DNA from 2 places in the Cellulomonas palmilytica genome. Region 1 is predicted to be linked to the other one. Evidence: predicted binding sites of a transcription regulator. Region 1 holds the regulator's gene; the other holds the start of a gene.
The links. Region 1 encodes HspR, which represses chaperone genes until heat shock. Its sites were predicted from a motif close to AAGTTGAGTCNNNNNGACTCAACTT; they were not measured.
Positions count from the first base shown of each region.

Region 2: a site for HspR is predicted at 2,305-2,329, ahead of clpB (ATP-dependent chaperone ClpB). Genes of this name have one in related genera too.

Region 1 is NZ_CP062221.1:304,163-307,568, reverse strand. Features, by position in the region: gene F1D97_RS01545 (nucleotide exchange factor GrpE) at 1-597, shown strand, start outside; gene F1D97_RS01540 (DnaJ C-terminal domain-containing protein) at 638-1,606, shown strand; gene F1D97_RS01535 (heat shock protein transcriptional repressor HspR) at 1,731-2,141, shown strand; gene F1D97_RS01530 (FGGY family carbohydrate kinase) at 2,265-3,406, shown strand, end outside.
Region 2 is NZ_CP062221.1:1,053,594-1,056,999, reverse strand. Features, by position in the region: gene clpB (ATP-dependent chaperone ClpB) at 1-2,245, opposite strand, end outside; gene F1D97_RS05025 (hypothetical protein) at 2,598-3,188, opposite strand.

The DNA.
Region 1 (3,406 bases):
CAGGGCCCGGGGGAGACCCCCGAGGACGCGCCCCGCTTCACGGACAAGCGCCGCATCGACCCGGAGACGGGCCAGGTGCGTGAGCCGACCCCCGAGGAGGCGGTGATCGCGGAGGCCGAGGCCGCCGCAGCCGCGGGCACCGAGGTGTCGGACGCGCAGCGCCTGGCCGACGAGCGGCTCGAGGAGCTGCAGCGCGCCCACGCGGCGCACTACAACCTCGAGCAGCAGTACAACGCGTACGTGAAGCGCTCGAAGGCCGAGGTCCTCGCCGCGCACGACCGCGGTGTCGCGTCGGTGGCCGAGGCCCTCATCCCGGTGCTCGACGACATCGAGCTGGCGCGCCAGCACGGTGACCTCGCCGAGGGTCCGTTCGCGTCGATCGCCGAGAAGCTCGAGGGCACCCTCGCGCGGTTCGGCGTCGAGCGGTACGGCGCCGCGGGCGAGGAGTTCGACCCGGCGGTGCACGAGGCGCTCATGCACGCGCACTCGTCCGAGGTGACGACGTCGACCGTCCAGACCGTCCTGCAGCCGGGCTACCGGACGAAGGACCGGGTCCTGCGGGCGGCGCGCGTCGCCGTCGTGGACCCGGAGGCCTGACGACGAACGAGAAGGACCTGATGAGAAGGAGGGAGGCGCCGTGACCGGGCAGGACTGGCTCGAGAAGGACTTCTACTCGGTCCTCGGCGTCCCCAAGGACGCGGACGCGGCGACGATCAAGAAGGCGTACCGCAAGCTCGCGCGCGAGAAGCACCCGGACCACAACCCGGGTGACGCGCGCGCCGAGGCCCAGTTCAAGGACATCGGCGAGGCGTACTCGGTGCTCTCGGACCCCGAGCAGCGCCAGCAGTACGACCAGCTGCGCGCGATGGCCGGCGGTGCGCGCTTCACCGCGGGCGGCCGCGGTGGCGGCGGGTTCGAGGACATCCTCGGCGGGATGTTCGGCGGTGGTGGCGGCGGCAACACGCGCGTCCGCTACTCGACCGGCGGCGCCGGGGGCTTCGAGGACATCCTCGGCGGGATGTTCGGCGGTGGGTTCCAGCGCGGCCCGCAGCCGGGCGCGGACCTGGCCGCGGCGGTCGAGCTGCCGTTCCGCCAGGCCGTCGAGGGCTCGACCGTGTCGCTGCAGGTCGGGGGCCGTACCGTCAACGCCCGCATCCCCGCCGGGGTGCGCGACGGCCAGAAGATCCGGCTGCGCGGCAAGGGGCGGCCCGGCGAGCCCGGGGCCCCCGCGGGCGACCTCGTCGTGACCGTGCACGTCACGCCGCACCCGGTGTTCACGCTCGACGGACGCAACCTCAAGGTCACCGTGCCGGTGGCGTTCGACGAGGCGGCGCTCGGCGCGACGATCGACGTGCCGACGCTCGACGGCGAGAGCGTGCGGGTCAAGGTCCCGGCGGGCACGCCGTCGGGGCGGACGCTGCGCGTCAAGGGCAAGGGCGTGCCCGCGTCCGGCTCTGCCAAGACCCCCGGCGACCTCCTGGTCACCGTGCAGGTCGTCGTGCCGCAGCGCCTGTCCGACGCGGCCCGCGAGGCGGTCCAGGCGTTCGGCATCGCGACGAGCGGCGAGAACCCCCGCGCGTCGCTCATGGAGCAGGCCCGCAAATGACCCACCCCGCCGAGCGCGCACGCACCACCTCGAGCGCGCACGCCATGCGTGCGCGCTCGGGCGGGAACGTGCGCACTCGGCGGGTTCGTCGCGTGGGGGGTGACGCGTGAACGAGGACACGCCCATGTTCGTCATCTCGCGGGCCGCCGAGCTCGCGGGCATGCACCCGCAGACCCTGCGGCAGTACGACCGGCTCGGGCTGGTCTCGCCGCGGCGCACCGCCGGGCGTGGGCGGAGGTACTCGCTGCGCGACGTCGCCACGCTGCGCGAGATCCAGCGGCTCTCGCAGGACGAGGGCATCAACCTCGCCGGCATCAAGCGCATCCTCGAGCTCGAGGCCCAGGTGCTGCGCCTCGAGCGGCAGGTCGACTACCTGCGCTCGTTCGTCGAGCCCGGCCGTCGCGTGTTCACCGCGGACCCGCGCGGCGACGTCGTCGCGACGAGGCGCCCGCCCCGCGCCCCCCGCGTCGCCCAACCCCCGCGCGCGATCACGGCCTCCACCTCCGCCGTCGTCCTCTGGCGCCCCACCCCCTGACCCCCGCGCCACCCACCTCCCCGCCGAGTGCGCACGTGCGTGCGCGACAGCACCCGTCGAGCGTCCGCGGTCGGTGCGGAGCGTCCGCAGTCGGCGTGGGGAAGTGGGCGGGAGGATGGTGGGGTGGGGACTGCGCTGGGGATCGACGTCGGGACGACGCACACCAAGGTCGCGCTCGTGGACGTCAGCGCCGCGCGGACCCTTGCCGTCGCCTCCGCGACCACTCCCGCGCCGGCCGACCTGCTCCGCGTCGTCGCCGGCCTGACGCGCCGGGTGCTCGACGCGGTGCCGGGCGCACCGGTCCCCGGGGCGGTCGGTGTCGCCTCGATGGCGGAGACGGGTGTGCCGGTCGGGCCCGACGACGAGCCCCGCGGCGACTGGCTGCGGTGGGACGGGCACCGGGCCGGGCTGCAGGCCGACGAGCTCGCGGCGAGGCTCGGCCGCGCGGAGCTGTTCGCGGCGACCGGGGTGCGGTCGTCGGCGAAGGTGCCGCTCGCGACGTGGGCGTGGCTGCGCGACGAGCACGGTTCGCGTGGCATCCCGACGTCCGGCGCGGTGGGGGGACCGGTCACCGGCCCGTCAGGGCCGCTGCACCGTGACGGGCGCTGGGCGGGGGCAGCGGACCTCGTCGTGCTCGGGCTGACGGGCCGGCTCGTCACGGACCACACGCTCGCGGGCCGCACCATGGCGTACCGGCTGGGCGCGCCCGGCGCCCTGCCGTCGACGTTCGACGCCGACCTGCTCGCCGAGGTCGGGCTCACGCCCCGCCACGTGCCGCGCGTGCTGCACCCGGGCGAGACCGTCCCGCTGCGGTCCGGCCCGCTCACCGACGCGGGCCTGCTCGTGGGCACACCGGTCACGGTCGCGGGGCACGACCACGCGGTCGGCGCGTTCGCCGCGGGCGTGCGGTCGCCGGGGGACGTCGCGGACTCGGTCGGGACGTCGGAGGTCGTGTGCACCGTCCTCGCGGCCGACCCCGAGCCGGGACCCGTCGCGGCGGCGGGCATGAGCCTGGTGCGCACGGTCCGCGGTGACGCCCCGGCCCTGGTCGCGGGCTCGTCGAGCGCGGGCGGCGCCGTCGCGGCCTGGCTCGCCCATGTGACCGACTCCCTGCACGAGGCGTCGCCCGACGACGCGCAGCCGGGGCGGGCGCGGCACGCATCGGGAGACGCCGATGAGCTGCGGCACCGCCTCCTGCAGGCCGCGTCGGTCGTGGACGACGAGCTCGTCGGGCTGGTCGCCGCGGCCGGTGAGGACGACGAGCC
Region 2 (3,406 bases), 750 kb from region 1:
CCGCGCCCATCACGGCGTCCCGCTTCTCCGTCTCCGACAGCAGCGGGTCGACCAGGAACTGCGAGCCCAGGTTCGAGGTGAGGATGAGGATGACGTTGCGGAAGTCGACCGTGCGGCCCTGGCCGTCGGTCAGCCGGCCGTCGTCGAGCACCTGCAGCAGCACGTCGAACACCTCGGGGTGCGCCTTCTCGACCTCGTCGAGCAGCACCACCGAGTACGGGCGGCGGCGCACGGCCTCGGTGACCTGGCCGCCCTCCTCGTAGCCGACGTACCCGGGCGGCGCGCCGACGAGCCGCGCCACGGAGTGCTTCTCGCCGTACTCGGACATGTCGATGCGGACCATCGCACGCTCGTCGTCGAACAGGAAGTCCGCGAGCGCCTTCGCGAGCTCGGTCTTCCCGACGCCCGTGGGGCCGAGGAACAGGAACGAGCCCGTGGGACGGTCCGGGTCGCTGATGCCTGCACGGGCGCGGCGCACCGCGTCCGAGACCGTCGCGACGGCCTTCTTCTGCCCGATGAGGCGCTCGCCGAGCACCTCCTCCATGCGCAGCAGCTTGGCGGTCTCGCCCTCGAGCATGCGGCCCGCGGGGATGCCCGTCCACGCCGAGACGACCTCGGCGATCTCGTCGGGACCCACCTTCTCCGCGATCATCGGCGGCGCGTCGACGGTGTCCGCGGCGGCCTCGGACGCCTCGGCGTCCGCGATCTGCCGCTCGACCGCGGGGATCTCGCCGTAGAGCAGCCGCGCGGCCTTCTCCAGGTCACCCTCGCGCTGCAGGCGCTCCGCGTCGGAGCGCAGCGCGTCCAGGCGCGCCTTGAGGTCGCCGACGAGGTTGTGGCCCGCCTTCTCCTTCTCCCAGCGCGCGTTCAGCGCCGCGAGCTCCTCGCGCCGGTCCGCGAGGTCCTTGCGCAGCCGCTCGAGCCGGTCGAGCGAGGCGGGGTCGTCGGACTCCGACAGGACGACCTCCTCCATCTCCAGGCGCGTCACGGCACGCTGCAGCTCGTCGATCTCGATCGGCGAGCTGTCGAGCTCCATGCGCAGCCGCGAGGCGGCCTCGTCGACCAGGTCGATCGCCTTGTCCGGGAGCTGGCGGCCGGTGATGTACCGGTCGGACAGCGCCGCCGCGGCCACGAGCGCGGCGTCCGAGATGGTCACCTTGTGGTGCGCCTCGTACCGCTCCTTGAGCCCGCGCAGGATCGCGACCGTGTCCTCCACGGACGGCTCGCCGACGAACACCTGCTGGAACCGCCGCTCGAGCGCCGGGTCCTTCTCGACGTGCTCGCGGTACTCGTCGAGCGTCGTCGCACCGACCAGCCGCAGCTCGCCGCGCGCGAGCATGGGCTTGAGCATGTTGCCCGCGTCCATCGCGCCCTCGCCGCCGGCACCCGCGCCGACGACCGTGTGCAGCTCGTCGATGAACGTGACGACCTGCCCGTCGGAGCCCTTGATCTCCTCGAGCACCGCCTTGAGGCGCTCCTCGAACTCGCCGCGGTACTTCGCGCCCGCGACCATCGACGCGAGGTCGAGCGAGACGAGCCGCTTGCCGCGCAGCGACTCCGGGACGTCGCCCTCGACGATGCGCTGCGCGAGCCCCTCGACCACGGCGGTCTTGCCGACGCCCGGCTCACCGATCAGCACGGGGTTGTTCTTGGTGCGGCGCGAGAGCACCTGCACGACGCGGCGGATCTCCGAGTCACGGCCGATCACCGGGTCGAGCTTGCCCTCCGCGGCGCGCTGCGTGAGGTCCACGCCGTACTTCTCGAGCGCCTTGTACGTGCCCTCCGGGTTCGGGCTGGTGACGCGCGCGTTGCCGCGCACCGTGGGCAGCGCCGCGAGCAGCGCGTCGCGCGACGCCCCGGCCGCGCGCAGCGCGTCGGCCACGCCCGACTGGCCCGCGGCCAGGCCGATGAGCAGGTGCTCGGTCGAGACGTAGTCGTCGCCGAGCGTGCGGGCCTCCGCGTTGGCCGCCTCGATCGCGGCGGACGTCGCGCGCGACGCGTTGGGCTGCGCGACCGTCGAGCCCGACGACGACGGCAGGTTGACGAGGATGCCGCGCACCGCGCGGCCGAGCGCCCCGCGGTCGGCTCCGACCGCGTCGAGCAGCCCGTTGGCGACGCCGCCCTCCTGCTGGAGCAGCGCGTCGAGGATGTGCGCCGGCTCCAGCTGCGGGTTGCCGGCGGCGCTCGCGGACTGGATGGCGCTGCCGAGCGCCTCCTGCGAGCGGGTCGTGAGCTTGGCGTCCACGTGACCTCCCTGCGCGAGTCTCGCGCGTCGTCGATGTGTCTGCACATCCCAACGCGACAAAGTTGAGTCTATTCCACTCAACTTCCGCCCGCCTACCGCGGTCCACCCGCCCGCCGCGCCTCCCCCGCACCTCCCCCGCGAGCCCCCGCCGACCCACCGCGGCGCCCAGGCGCCCCCCCATCCCCTGGATGCAGGGATCGATGCAGCCCCGGCCGCCAGGCAGCGGCGGATCCTGCATCCAGCCCTGCATCGACGGGGTCGATATGAGGGGCAGCCGGCCTCGCATCGTGCTGCGGGCGTCCCGTGCGCGGCGGGGAGGAGGGTGGTGGCTGGGGGTGGGGTCGGGTGGGGGTCAGCCGCCCTGGCCGCCGGAGTTGTCGGGGGCGCCGTCGCCCGGGGGGAGGTCGCCACGCTCGACCGGCTCGCCGTCCGGCGGTGCGGGGAGCTCGGCCAGGAGCTGGGCGAGCTCGCCGTCGCGCGCCGGGCGGACCGCGGCGCCGGCCTCGCGCAGCGTCGTGGCGTCGACGCCGTCGCCCTCGAGCAGCACGTGCACGTCGTCGTGCACCACCTCGCACGCCGTCACGTCCGCAGAGGCGTCCAGGTCGGCGCACGGCTCCACCTGGCCCGCCGGCCGGCGCGACGTCCGCACCCAGAGGGTCCCGCCCTCGCCGACGTACGCCGCCGCGAAGCCGTCGTCGCCGGAGACGCCCGCGGACTGCACGGCGACGTCGAACCCGTCGACGTCGGTCACGTAGACCAGGTCCCGCGCGATCCCCGCGTACGCCATCCGTTCCTCGGTGTCCGCGCCGACCCCGGAGCTCCCGCACGCGGCGAGCCCCAGCACGACGAGGACCGCGGCGGCGCCGGCCGCCACCCCCGCCCGGTCGAGGCTGAGCCCCTGCTGCGGGGCTCGGAACGGCTGGCGGCGTGCGGCGCGACTCATCCGGGCACGATACCGGGCATGTGTGGCGACCCGGACACCGCGCACGCCGTCGATGCAGGGATGACTGCAGGGATGACTGCAGAGCTCGCGGCCCGACCCCGGCGGGTGCTGCACTCATCCCTGCATCGAAGGGCCGGGCGGGGCGCGAAGGCGCCCGGGTGCAGCAGGAGGGCCCACCGGGGGCGGGCATGGCGGAGCCCCCGGCCCGCGGGGGTCAG